Linked DNA regions of Pigmentiphaga aceris. The protein of the gene in region 3 binds, or shares a complex with, the protein of the main gene of each other region. Links are inferred from orthologs where the notes say so. Each region holds a gene or a part of one and is shown on either strand. Other genes may lie near its edges. The genes, in order: holA, holB, dnaN and dinB.

The links.
Region 1: the proteins of dnaN (region 3) and holA are in contact, whole or in part, in a cryo-EM structure (PDB 8GIZ), measured with the Escherichia coli proteins. The link is inferred for Pigmentiphaga aceris from one-to-one orthologs.
Region 2: the proteins of dnaN (region 3) and holB are in contact, whole or in part, in a cryo-EM structure (PDB 8GIZ), measured with the Escherichia coli proteins. The link is inferred for Pigmentiphaga aceris from one-to-one orthologs.
Region 4: the proteins of dnaN (region 3) and dinB are in contact, whole or in part, in a solved structure (PDB 1OK7), measured with the Escherichia coli proteins. The link is inferred for Pigmentiphaga aceris from one-to-one orthologs.

Annotation. Positions count from the first base shown.
Region 1 is NZ_CP043046.1:3,921,924-3,925,129, forward strand. The notes cover bases 397-3,165. They hold holA (DNA polymerase III subunit delta), read left to right. Parts: upstream 397-1,121; coding sequence 1,122-2,210; downstream 2,211-3,165. Other genes in these bases: leuS (leucine--tRNA ligase), read left to right, coding at 397-597; FXN63_RS17005 (LPS-assembly lipoprotein LptE), read left to right, coding at 615-1,118; FXN63_RS17015 (glutamate-5-semialdehyde dehydrogenase), read left to right, coding at 2,347-3,165. Also shown: more of leuS, read left to right, coding at 1-396; more of FXN63_RS17015, read left to right, coding at 3,166-3,206. UniProt on the Escherichia coli protein: Part of the beta sliding clamp loading complex, which hydrolyzes ATP to load the beta clamp onto primed DNA to form the DNA replication pre-initiation complex.
Region 2 is NZ_CP043046.1:3,200,280-3,203,716, reverse strand. The notes cover bases 382-3,381. They hold holB (DNA polymerase III subunit delta'), read left to right. Parts: upstream 382-1,347; coding sequence 1,348-2,415; downstream 2,416-3,381. Other genes in these bases: FXN63_RS13900 (hypothetical protein), read left to right, coding at 2,943-3,221; tmk (dTMP kinase), read left to right, coding at 707-1,351; mltG (endolytic transglycosylase MltG), read left to right, coding at 382-710. In the rest of the region: more of mltG, read left to right, coding at 1-381. UniProt on the Escherichia coli protein: Part of the beta sliding clamp loading complex, which hydrolyzes ATP to load the beta clamp onto primed DNA to form the DNA replication pre-initiation complex.
Region 3 is NZ_CP043046.1:748-4,084, reverse strand. Bases 438-3,337 are described here. They hold dnaN (DNA polymerase III subunit beta), read right to left. Parts: upstream 2,491-3,337; coding sequence 1,384-2,490; downstream 438-1,383. Other genes in these bases: dnaA (chromosomal replication initiator protein DnaA), read right to left, coding at 2,567-3,337; gyrB (DNA topoisomerase (ATP-hydrolyzing) subunit B), read right to left, coding at 438-1,238. Outside these bases: more of gyrB, read right to left, coding at 1-437. UniProt on the Escherichia coli protein: Confers DNA tethering and processivity to DNA polymerases and other proteins. Acts as a clamp, forming a ring around DNA (a reaction catalyzed by the clamp-loading complex) which diffuses in an ATP-independent manner freely and bidirectionally along dsDNA.
Region 4 is NZ_CP043046.1:1,679,462-1,682,739, reverse strand. The notes cover bases 1-2,841. They hold dinB (DNA polymerase IV), read left to right. Parts: upstream 1-705; coding sequence 706-1,977; downstream 1,978-2,841. Other genes in these bases: gshA (glutamate--cysteine ligase), read right to left, coding at 1,957-2,841; FXN63_RS07005 (acyl-CoA thioesterase), read right to left, coding at 1-649. In the rest of the region: more of gshA, read right to left, coding at 2,842-3,278. UniProt on the Escherichia coli protein: Poorly processive, error-prone DNA polymerase involved in translesion repair and untargeted mutagenesis. Copies undamaged DNA at stalled replication forks, which arise in vivo from mismatched or misaligned primer ends.

The DNA.
Region 1 (3,206 bases), 3.9 Mb from region 3 along the record:
GGCACGGCACGTTATCTGCGTCGCGTCTGGACCTTTGCCCATCGCCAAGCCGATGTCGTGCGTGAAGCGGGTGACGATTTCACCGGCATCAGCCCGGCCGGTGCACGCCTGCGCCGTGACATCCACTTGCTGCTGCGCACGGTCGGCCATGACTACGACCGCCTGCAATACAACACCGTGGTGTCTGGCACCATGAAGCTGCTGAATGCACTGGACGACGCCACGCTGACCGATTCGCCGGCCGACCGTGCTGCCCTGCGCGAAGGTACCGGCATTCTGTTGCGTGCGCTGTACCCGGGCGCACCGCACATCACCCACGCGCTGTGGCAGGAGCTTGGCTTCGGCACGCGCATCGGTGATCTGATCGATGCACCGTGGCCGCAGGTCGACGAAGCCGCGCTGGTGCAGGACGAGATCGAGCTGGTGTTGCAGGTCAACGGCAAGATGCGTGGTTCGGTCACCGTGCCCGCAGCGGCCGACAAGGACGCCATCGAAGCCGCCGCCCGCGCACACGAGGCGGTCGAGAAATTCCTCGAAGGTCGTCCGCCCAAGCGCGTTATTGTGGTGGCCGGCAAACTTGTCAACGTGGTGGGATGATGGTCAAACGGTTTGAGATGGATCCGGCACGACGCACGGTGTTGCGCACCGCGCTGGCGCTCGGCATGACCGCAGCGCTGGCCGGTTGCGGCTTCGCGCTGCGCGGCCAGGCCACCCTGCCCTACAAGACGATTTACCTGGGTTTCTCGGGTAACAACGAACTTGGCGCAAACCTGCGACGCAACATCCGCTACACCTCCAGCACCGAAGTGGTTGATCGGCCGCAGGACGCAGAAGCGCTGTTCCAGATGATGAGCGAAGAGCGTCAGAAGATCATTCTGACGCTCGACGGTCAGGGTCGGGTACGCGACTACGAGCTGATCTACCGCGTGGTCTTCCGCGTGCATGACGGCAAGGGTCGCGAATTCATGCCGCCGACCGAAATCAGTCTGCGCCGTGAAATCTCGTTCAACGACAGCGCACTGATGGCCAAGGAATCGGAAGAACGCCTGATCTACCGCGAGATGCAGGCTGACCTGGTGCAGCAGATCATGCGTCGCATGGAAGCGCAGGGCCGCTGATTCATGGGTGTGTCATTACGCGCGGAGCAATTGGCTGCCCGGCTCAAACCGGGCGAGCCTTTGTCGTCGCTCTACACCGTTACCGGCGACGAAGCCCTGCTTGTCATCGAAGCCATGGATGCGCTGCGGGCGGCTGCGCGCGCGGCCGGCCACCTTGAACGTGAGGTGGTAGTCGCCGATGCGCGTACCGACTGGACCACGGTCCTGGCCGGTACGCAGTCGATGTCGCTGTTCGGTGAACGGCGCATTCTTGAGCTGAAGCTGCCGGGTGGCAAACCCGGCAAATCAGGCGGCGATGTCATTGCGCGTCTGGCGGCCGATTGCGGCACCAAACCGCCGGGCACCGCCGACTGCATCACGCTGGTGATGCTGCCGCGCATCGACAAGACCGGTCGCGCAACACCGTGGTTCACCGCACTGGCCGCGCATGGCGTGGTGGTGGAAGTACCCACCATTGATCGCAATGCGCTGCCGGACTGGATCGGCCTTCGTCTGGCAGCCCAGCAACAACGCGCCCGTGGCCCGGTATTGCAATGGATGGCCGAACGGGTCGAGGGCAATCTGCTGGCCGCGCATCAGGAAATCCAGAAGCTGGGTTTGCTGTATCCGGAAGGCGATCTGAGCCTGGAACAGGTGCAGGATGCCGTCGCCAACGTGGCCCGCTACGACGTGTTCACCTTGCGTGACGCAATGCTTGCGGGTGATGCCACGCGCGTGGTGCGCACGCTTGACGGCTTGCGCGCTGAAGGTGAAGCACTGCCGCTGGTGCTGTGGGCAGTTGGCGAGGAAATTCGCCTGCTGGCCCGCCTGGCCGAAGCGCGTGCACAAGGCCAGAACCTGAGCGCATTGATGCGCAGCCTGCGTTTCTTCGGACCGCGTGAGCGCCTGGCCGAACAGGTGCTTGACCGGGTGGCTCCAAACGCCTGGCCTGCCGCGGTTCGACATGCCCACGAAGTCGACAAGATGATCAAGGGTTTGTCGGTGCCCGGGCGCTTGGCAGACCCGTGGCACGAAATCACCCGACTTGCCCTGCGACTGGCCGCACGCCCGTCGCGCCAGACACCACGCCGACCTCCGCGCCCTGCAGCCTGACCGGCAGTTTTCCCAAAGCGCTTACACTCGGTAAGCGCCCGGCTCGGCCGCTTGATTTGCCGGCTTACTTGCCACCTCAATTGCCGCCACCCGCCGCCCTTTCCAACAGCAGACCCAGACACGTCCGCCGACGACCATGAAATCTCTCGACATCTCCGAATACATGACGCAGCTCGGTACGCGAGCACGCGCAGCATCGCGCGCCATCGCCCGAGCTGACGACACTGCCAAGTCAGGTGCCCTGCGCGCCATCGCACGTGGCCTGCAAGCCAATCGCGATGCCTTGATTGCCGCCAATGCAATCGACCTGGCGCGAGCCCGCGACAACGGCCTGGAACCCGCGATGCTGGATCGTCTTAAGCTGGACGACAAAGCCCTGTCGCGCATGATCGAAGGCCTGACCCAGATCGCCGGCATGCCGGACCCGATCGGTGAAATCACCGAGGTCAAGATTCGCCCCAATGGCATGCGTGTCGGCCGGATGCGTGTTCCGCTGGGTGTTATCGGCATCATCTACGAATCGCGTCCCAACGTGACCATCGACGCGGCGGCGCTTTGCCTGAAGTCGGGCAACGCGACGATTCTGCGCGGTGGCTCGGAAGCCATCGAGTCGAATGTGGCGCTGGGCGCTGTGATTCGGGCGGGATTGGAAGAAGCCGGCTTGCCGAGCGACGCAATTCAAGTGATCGAAACCACCGACCGTGCGGCCGTCGGTGCCTTGGTCACCGCCACGGAATACGTGGATGTGATCGTGCCGCGCGGCGGCAAACGCTTGATTGCGCGCCTGACCGAAGAAGCACGTGTACCGCTGATCAAGCACCTGGACGGCAACTGTCATGTCTACGTGGACAGCGCCGCAGACCTGGCACAGGCCCACACGATTGCGCTGAATGCCAAGACATATCGCTTCGGCATTTGCGGCGCGATGGAAACGCTGCTGGTGCATCAGTCGGTAGTCACCGATTTCCTGCCCAAGCTGGCTGCGGAACTGCGCGC
Region 2 (3,437 bases), 3.2 Mb from region 3 along the record:
CGGAAGAAACGCATCCGGAAGGCTTGTTCTTCCCGGATACGTATTTGTTTGCGCGGGGTGCCAAGGACGTGGACATCCTTCGTCGCGCCTACCGTGCGCAGAAGAAGGAACTGGCTGAAATCTGGGCCAAGCGTACTGCCGACTTGCCGCTGCGCACGCCTTACGAAGCGCTGATCATGGCGTCCATCGTGGAAAAGGAAACCGGCCTGCACACCGAGCGCGAGCGGATTTCCGGCGTGTTTGCCAATCGCCTTCGCATCAACATGCCGCTGCAGACTGACCCGACGGTGATCTACGGCATGGGCGACGCCTTCGACGGCAACTTGCGCAGGCGTGACCTGCGAACCGACACGCCGTGGAATACCTACACGCGCAACGGCCTGCCGCCCACACCTATTGCCGCGCCTGGTCGCCAGGCCTTGCTGGCAGCGGTTCAGCCCGAAAAGCACAAGTTCTTCTATTTCGTGTCGCGTGGCGACGGTACCAGCGCCTTCTCTGAAGACTTGGCCGGGCACAACCGCCAGGTTGCGCGTTACATCGCCGCGATGCGCGCGGCGGGTCGCGCAGCATCTGCACCGGTGCAAGCGGTGCCCGGTGTGGAAACCGCAGGTGAACCAACTGCTGCCGATGCTGCCGCAAGCGATGCCATCAAGGCCGACGCTGAAAAGACCGAAGCTCCCAAGACTGACCCCACTACCAACAAGCCATGACCCTGTCGTCGACTGAAACTGGCGGCCCGCGTGGCCGCTTCCTGACGCTTGAGGGCGTGGATGGTGCGGGCAAAAGCACGCACGTAGACTGGATTGCGCAGACCCTGCGCGACCTGGGCATCGATGTGTTGCAGACCCGTGAGCCGGGCGGCACACCGCTGGCGGAAACGCTGCGCGAAATGGTCTTGAACCAGCCGATGTCACTGGAAACCGAAACTCTGCTGATGTTTGCTGCCCGCAGCGAACACATCAAACAGGTTATTGAACCTGCGCTGGCGGCAGGCCGTTGGGTGCTGAGCGACCGTTTCACCGACGCAAGCTACGCCTATCAGGGCGGTGGCCGGCAGTTGGGCGGCGATCGGGTGGCGGCGCTGGAAAAGTGGCTGCATCCGGGTTTGCAGCCTGATCGCACGTGGTTGTTCGACGTACCGCTGTCAGTAGCACGCGAGCGACTTGGCCGTGCACGTGTGCCAGACCGCTTCGAGCAGGAAAGCGACGCGTTCTTCGAGCGTACGCGCAACGCCTATCTGACGCGTGTAGCGGAATCGCCCGACCGTATCCGGGTGATTGACGGTACGCAGAGCATTGATGCCATCCGCGAATTGCTGGCCCAAGAGCTGCGCACCTGGGTGGCTGCATGAGCTTGGCGGTGGTTCCCCCTTGGTATGCGCAGACAGCGCAGCAATGGCTGTCGCAGCGTGAACGGTTTGCCCATGCGTGGCTGATTCATGGCTTGGCTGGCACGGGCAAAGTCGATTTTGCCCGGGCGGCAGCAGCGGCATTGCTGTGCGAATCGCCGCGCGGCCACTTGGCGTGTGGCGTGTGTCCGGCCTGTGTGTGGATGTCCAGCGGCAACCATCCCGACTTTCGACGTATCCGGCCAGACGCAGTGGCGCAGGAAGAGGGCGACGAAGAAGCCGGTGAGAACGAGGATGGCGAGGCACCCGCAGTGGATGTGGTGGCGCGTGCATCCAAGAAGGCCCCGTCCAAGGAAATCCGGGTTGAGCAGATCCGGGCGATGGAGGCCTGGGCTACTACCGGTACGCACCGGGGTGGTTTGCGGGTTGTGGTGCTGTATCCGGCCGACAGCCTGAATGTGGTGTCGGCGAATGCCTTGCTGAAGATTCTGGAAGAACCGCCACCAGCTACGGTATTTTTGTTGGTCAGCAATGCGCCTGATCGACTGTTGCCGACTTTGATTTCGCGTTGCCGTAGGTTGCCTTTGCCGGTGCCTGCGCCGGATGTGGCGCTGGCATGGCTGACTGCGCAAGGTGCCGACGATGCGGCCGGCCGGCTGGCCGCCAACGGTGGTGCTCCAATGGGTGCGTGGCGCAGCTTCCAGGCTGAAATCCCGGCGCGCCCGGTGTGGCTTGGCGATCTGATCGATACCCTGGCTGCCGGCCGCAGCCCGGATGTCGGAGCAATGGTCGAACTGCTGGAAAAGCAGCCGCCCGCGCACTGGTTAGACGCCTTGCAGCGCATGACGGTGGATATCGCCTTGATCCAGGCGGGTGCGGGTGCACGGTATTACCCGAGTGCATCGGGTGCGTTGGAGCGTATCGGTACCAGTGCTGGCCGGGTGTCGATTGCTGAGCTTGGTCGTTGGTTGCAACGGCAGCAGGGTATTTCTGGTCATCCTTTGAATGGTCGCTTGTTCGCCCACGAAACGCTGCTGCGCGTGGTTGAGGCTGTACGGGGGAGGTGACTGCTTGGGTTTTTTATGCCGTTGCCAGGGTGTAGCGCTGGGTACGTTGGTTACGGTGTAGCGTTCTTTTGCCAGTCGTGGGTGGTGGGGCCGGCTCGTCTGCCCCGCTGGACCTAGGCGTCGGGACTCCCGCCCTCCACCTCGTCCAGAAGGGCAGCCAATCCGGCCCCACCACCCGCGCCTTCAAAGCGGTTTGGTTAAAAGCGCATGCCGCCTTTGGGCGGTTTTCGTTTTTCTGGCTGATTGGTGCTGGACGCGGCTCCCCCGTACTGACGTATTCAATCCTTGAGCACCGCCCGGCTGGAGCCGGGGACTTGGCTGGCCAGGTCGCCACGAAGCGAGTCAACGGCTCACGTTTCGGACCGTCCTTCAGCAGCCTTTTACGGCAGCGCCACGCAAGAAAATTTGCGCGTCTGCTTGGTGGTGGGGTGACACCGAAGCGGGTGGCCGCCGCATCCCGGCATGCGGAGAGTGGCCGCGATGATCGTGGCGCTGGCGGCTGATTTGCGTAAAACAGCTGTGCTGTGTTGGTCGAGGCGCTTAGCATCATCGGCGCTCAGCACTGCTCACTACCGTTCAGCGCCGTCTTGAACGTTCTTTACCGCTTCGAACGCACGTCATCGCTTCGAACGTTCATCGCCAGCCCGAACGTCGATCATCAGTCCGAACGTTTAGTGCACAGCCTTCAAAGCGCCAACCTTCAGCGCCTCGCTTTTTCGTCGCATTACCTGGTGCGCGGCCACCCGCTTCCAAGTCACCCCACCACCAAGCAGATGCGCAAATTTTCTTGCGTGGCGCTGCCGTAAAAGGCAGCTGAAGAACCTACCGAATCGAAAGCCGGAGAAACCGCTTCGTGGCGACCTGGGCAGCCAGTCCCCAGGGCCAGCCGCGTGGCGATCAAGGACGGTGACCACCGAATGCCGAGAACCGCATCCAGCACCAAGCAGCCAGCAAAACGGCAAACGCCCAAAGGCGGGATTGGTTTTTAACCTGAACAGTTCTGAAGGCGCGGGTGTCGGGGG
Region 3 (3,337 bases):
GCTTCAACGATCTTGCCGCACAGGGCCTTGGCGTCCAGCGGGTGTTCCTGCAACCAGGAATCCAGTGCCTTGGCCACGGCGTCTTCCACGGCGGGGCGCACTTCAGACGACACCAGCTTGTCTTTGGTCTGGCTGCTGAATTTCGGGTCGGGCACTTTCACGGACAGCACGCAGGTCAGGCCTTCGCGCATGTCGTCGCCGGTGGTTTCCACCTTGGCTTTCTTGGCGACTTCGCTTTCCGTGATGTATTTGTTGATGACGCGCGTCATCGCGGCGCGCAGGCCGGTGATGTGCGTGCCGCCATCGCGCTGCGGAATATTGTTGGTGAAGGCCAGGACGTTTTCACCGTAGGTGTCGTTCCATTGCATGGACACGTCCACGCCCACGGGCACGCCACCGGCCGACGATTCTGCCGACACGTGGAACACGTTCGGGTGCAGCACGGTCTTGGCGCGGTTGATGTATTCCACGAAGCCGCGCACGCCACCGGCGAACGCAAAGTCTTCTTCCTTGCCTTGGCGCTCGTCGACCAACTTGATCTTCACGCCGTCGTTCAGGAAGGACAGTTCTCGCAGGCGCTTGGACAGGATTTCGTAGTGGAATTCAACGTGCGTGAAGATTTCCGGGTCGGCCAGGAAGTGCACCTTGGTGCCGCGCTTCTCGGTCGTGCCGATGACCTTCAGCGGCTCCACACGCGCACCTTGGCGGAACTCCATGAAGTGGGTTTCGCCGTTGCGATCGATGGTCAGGCGCAGCCACACGGACAACGCGTTCACGCAGGACACGCCCACGCCGTGCAGGCCGCCAGACACCTTGTAGGAGTTCTGGTCGAACTTGCCGCCCGCGTGCAGTTCGGTCATGACGATCTCAGCCGCGCTGCGGTTGAATTCGTCGTCCTTGTGCACGTCGGTGGGAATGCCACGGCCGTTGTCGGTGACCGAGATCGAGTTGTCCAGGTGGATGGTCACGACGATTTCGTCGCAGTGGCCAGCCAGCGCTTCGTCAATGGCGTTGTCGACCACCTCGAAGACCATGTGGTGCAGACCCGAGCCGTCGGAGGTATCGCCGATGTACATGCCCGGGCGCTTGCGCACCGCTTCCAGGCCCTTCAACATCTTGATCGAGTCCGACCCGTAGGCGTCGGATGCGCCCGGGGTGTTGTTGTTGATCGCGGTGTTCTGGGTCAGGTAGCTGCTGTCGCTGCTGCCGGTGTCGGCCGAGTTGTTCTGATCAGTCATGAGTCTGCAAGCCTTCTGTGTCGCGACGCGCGCAGGAAACGCCGCGCGGCACGAGCTGAAACGATAAAAAGCAAAACGGACGGTGTCACGTTGCGTGCAACGCGCACCGTCCTTGTGCCACCCGCGACATCCGGGTGGCCGCCGATCAGATACGCATCGGCATGACGACGTACTTGAAGTCGGCGTTGTCGGGCACGGTGATCAGCGCCGACGAATTCGCGTCGCCCACCGACCATTGCACCGAGTCGGTCTTCAGGTTGCCCAGCACGTCCAACAGGTAGCTGACGTTGAAGCCGATATCCAGCGCATCGAAACCGAAGTCGATGTCGAGTTCTTCCTGCGCTTCTTCCTGCTCGGCGTTGCTGGCCGAGATGCGCAGCAGGTGGTCGCCCAGCTGCATGCGCACACCCTTGAACTTGTCGGTCGTCAGGATGGCGGCGCGTTGCAGGCTGCGCTGCAAGGTGTCGCGACCAATCGAGAAGTGCTTGGTGTAGCCGTTCGGGATCACGCGCTGGTAGTCGGGGAACTTGCCCTCGACCAGCTTCGAGATCAGTTCCACATCACCGAAGGTGAAGCGGATCTGGTTCGCGCCGACGTCGATCTGCACCGGGGCGTCGCTGTCGTCCAGCAGACGCACGATTTCCAGCACCGTCTTGCGCGGGATGATGACTTCCTGGCGCGGATTGTCGGAATCGACCGTGACCGAGGCGTACGCCAGACGGTGACCGTCGGTGGCGATACCGCGCACCTGGTTGCCGTCCAGCACCAGCAGCATGCCGTTCAGGTAATAGCGAATGTCTTGCTGCGCCATCGCGAAGTGCACCAGGTTGAACAGGTGCTTGAGCGACTTCTGCGACATGCTCAGCGACGCGTTCCACTCGGTTGGCTGGGCCACCGTGGGGAATTCTTCCGCCGCCAGCGTCTGCAGCGCAAAACGGCTCTTGCCGGACTGCACGGACAACTTCTTGTTGGCCAGCGACAAGGTCACGTCACCGGTGTCAGGCAGGGCCTTCAGGATGTCGAGCAGCTTGCGGGCGGCTACCGTCGTCGATTCAGACGCATCACCCACGCCGAAGTCGGCATGGGTGGTGATCTGAACCTCGATATCGGTCGATACGAACGACACGCGGTTGCCTGTCTTGCGGACCAGGATGTTCGCCAGGATGGGCAGCGTGTGGCGGCGCTCTACGATGCCCGAGACGGTGGCGAGCGGTTTCAGCAGCGCGTCCCGCGAGGCTTTGACCAATTGCATATCCAATCCTTCTCTGGGTTGGTGTTAATGGAAAACCGGAAACTTCCGTCGCAACATCGGCGACAAGGGCCAGCCGTCAGCCCTTGAGCGTCTGTTCCAGCACGTGCAGAGAGTGATTCAACTCTGCCTGCTTGGTACGCGCTTCCGAAATCTTTCGCACCGCATGCAGCACGGTGGTGTGGTCCCGACCGCCGAACAGCTCGCCGATTTCCGGCAGGCTTTTCTGCGTCAGTTCCTTCGCCAGGTACATCGCAATCTGGCGCGGCAATGCAATATTGGCCGGGCGGCGTTTCGAGTACATGTCCGCGACCTTGATCTTGTAGAAATCGGCCACGGTCTTCTGGATGTTCTCGACCGTGATCTGGCCGTTCGACACCGACAGCAAATCTTTCAGCGCGTCCTTGCACACGTCCACGGCGATGTCCTTGCCGTGGAACTTGGCATAGGCCAGCACCTTGCGCAGCGCGCCTTCCAGTTCACGCACGTTGCTGCGCAAATGTTTGGCGATGAAGAACGCGACTTCTTCGGGCAGGGGTACGCCCTCGCTCTCGGCCTTCTTGATCAGAATGGCCACGCGCATTTCCAGTTCGGGCGGCTCGATGGCCACCGTCAGGCCGGAGTCGAAGCGCGACAGCAGCCGATCTTCGATGCCCGACAATTCCTTCGGGTAGGTATCGCTGGTGATGATGATCTGCTTGCGCAGCGCCACCAGCGCCTCGAACGCGTAGAAGAACTCTTCCTGCGTGCGGTTCTTGCCCGAGAAGAACTGAATATCATCGATCAGCAGCAGATCGAGCGAGTGGTAGTAGCGCTTGAACTCGTCGAATGCCTTGCGCTGGTAGGCCTT
Region 4 (3,278 bases), 1.7 Mb from region 3 along the record:
GGAAGAAGCCATCGCACATCGAGCATAGCGATGCCAGGTCGATGGGGCGTGGCGGTTCGTCACGCATCCAGACCTCTGTGCAGCTGTTGTCGCTGGCCGCGCTTTCGGGGTCCAGGCTGAGCGCACCACGCACAAAACGCATGTCGTAGCGGGCCGTCCAGGGCACGCCTGCCAGATCGATCTGCTCACGCGGGAAGCTGTCTGCGGGGGGCACCACCGGCATGCCAAGTTCCGGCCCGGACCACGCCGGCCGGCGCAGCGCGGTGACCGCCGTGGCGCTCAAGGCGGGCGTGCGGTCCGGCCCCTGCACCAGTCGCAAGGTCCAGTGCTGGGTTGCGCGGTTGGTACGAAGAATCTCGACCTCGATCGTGAACTCGCCGTCCTGCACCGGACCGGCGTAGTTGACGGTAAGTGCCACCGGGTCGCCCAGTCGGGCCGGGTGCTGCAGGATCGCGTTGAGCACCGTGGCGGCGGTAATGCCGCCGTAGGGTCCCACCATGTTGCGGTAGTCGGCACTGGTGTGCCCGCGCCAGTTGCCGTCTGGCAGCGGCGTCAGCCGGATCGCGCGGTCGAACGGGTGAGAACCGGAATTGTCAGCGGTACCAGCGGCGGGACTGGCGGCGAACAGCGAGGGCGGTGCATCGGGCATCGGCAGGTCTCCGATTGAGGGTCAGCTATGATAAGACGTCCTCTTTGCACGCGCCGATGCCTGATTCCCCCACCCTCGCAAACCGCAAGATCATTCACTGCGATTGCGACTGCTTCTACGCCTCGATCGAGATGCGCGACGACCCCAGCTTGCGTGGTCGGCCGCTGGCGGTGGGTGGCCGTCCCGAAGGCCGTGGTGTGGTCGCGACCTGCAATTACGAAGCACGCCACTTCGGCATTCATTCGGCCATGCCGATGGCGCACGCGCTGCGCCTGTGCCCCGAACTGCTGATCCTGCCGCCCGCGATGGACAAGTACCGGATCGCCTCCAACCAGATCCAGGCCATCATGCTGGACTACAGCGACCTGATGGAGCCGCTGTCGCTGGACGAAGCCTATCTGGACGTGACCAACAGCGACCGGCATCGCGGTAGTGCCACCCTGATTGCCCGCGAGATCCGGGCGCGTGTGGCCGAGCAGGTCGGCATCACCGTGTCTGCGGGGGTTGCCCCGAACAAGTTCCTGGCCAAGATCGCCAGCGACTGGAACAAGCCCGATGGCATGTTTGTCGTGAGGCCAGCCGACGTCGCCGGTTTTGTGTCGCAGTTGCCGGTGAAGAAGCTGCACGGCGTCGGCAAGGTGACGGCTGCGCGCATGCACAGCCTGGGCATCGAGACCTGTGCCGACCTGCAGACCTGGACACCGGATGCCCTGACACGCGTGTTCGGCAGTTTTGGCGACCGGCTGCATCAGCTCAGTCACGGGATCGATGATCGCGAGGTCAACCCTACGCGAGAACGCAAGTCGATCAGCGTGGAAACTACGTACGTGCGTGATCTGCGCAGCTTCGAAGCCTGTCGTATCGAGATGGCAGAACTGCTTGCACAGCTGCGCAAACGCATCGCGCGGGCAGAAGCCGATGACACGATGCACAAGCTGTTTGTGAAGCTGCGGTTCGCCGACTTCAGCCGCACCACGGCGGAATGCGTGGCGCACACCTTGTCACCGGCACGGGTGGAGCGACTGCTGCGAGAGGCGCATGGCCGCAGCAGCAAGGCGGTCCGGCTGATGGGCGTCGGTATCCGGCTTGGCCCGCCTGTGACCCAGTTCGAATTGTTCCAGGAAGGGGGAAATGAACCGGTGGCAGAGGGGGTGAGTGATGTGCAGGCAGAAGACGTGGAAGCAGTGCAGACAGAAGCCGTGGATGTCGAAGCAGCGCAGGTAGAAAACGCCACCCCGCACAGTACAGCCCCCGTTACGCCCCCGAACGATGCAGCGACACCCAACGCCACTGCATCGTCCGATCGATCAGGTGCTGATCCGGCCTAACAGACCTGCGTGATAAGTGGCGACAAACGCGCCAAAGTCACCCGCCTCGGACGCCTCCAGCGCGGCCTGATCCGCCAATGACGTTGCAGCCTGATCGGCAAATGCTTCCTGGTCTGCAGCGGGCAGCGGATTGGCACGGAAATGCTCAGCGTGGCGACGGCTCTGTTCCAGCGAGAACTCGATGAACGAAGCACCCGATTCGCGCATGGCCGCCAGCAGGCGTGCAGACGGCGTCTCGTCAGCGTCATTCAACTTGGCGCGCTGGGCACGCACATCCTCGCGATAACCGGTTTCGCCGCGCGCGCGTTCGATCAGATCGGCACAGGCATCGATGCGATCCAGCAGATCATGGCCCCATTCACGCAGCCCGATGGGCTCACCATCACGCGTCAACAGCAGACCGGGTTGCCGCCCTTGCTTGACCACACGGCCGAAGTTGTTGGTGCTGCGCATGCAACGTCCGTCGTCCGGGAAGGACGGGCTGTTCTCCAGCGCGCAGAACAGCATGAACGCTTCCAGGAAGCGGCTGGTGCGTGCTTCGATGCCGGTGGGCACGAAGGGGTCGATGTCCATGCAGCGGACTTCGACGTATTGCACGCCCCGGCTGGCCAAGGCACGCAAGGGCCGCTCGCCGCGACGCGCCACGCGCTTGGGGCGGATGGTCGAGTAGTACTCGTTTTCGATCTGCAGCACGTTGGTGCTGAGCTGCACCCATTCGCCGTTCTGAATCGTGCCGATCTTCTCGTAGGCGGGCCAGGGGCGGCTGACCGCACCGAACAAACTGTCCAGGTAGGTAGGCAGGTCGTTGTAGCAGGGCGTGAGCTCGGCTTGCGCGGTGCTGGTGTAGCCCAGGTCGCTCATGCGCAGGCTGGTGGCATGCGGCAGGTACAAGGTGTCGGCGTCGAAACGTTCCAAGGCATGCGGACGACCTTGCAGGAAGCCGGCCGAGATCGCCGGCGACGCACCGAACAGATACATCAGCAGCCAGCTGTAGCGCGTGAAATTGCGGATCATCGCCACATAACGCGTCGACTGGTGTTCGGCAGCGTTTTGCCCGGCATTGCCCACGTTCTCGTCCACCAGCAAGGGCCACAGCGCCTCGTCAAACGAGAAGTTGTAGTGGATGCCGGCAATGCACTGCATGGCCTTGCCATAGCGCCGCGCGAGGCCGCGCCGATACACATGCTTCAGCATGCCGGTGTTGGACTTGCCATACCAGGCGATGGGAATGGTCTCCTCGTCCGGCAGCAAGGCCGGCATGGACTGGTTCCACACCACCTCGTCACCCAGATTGGCATAGG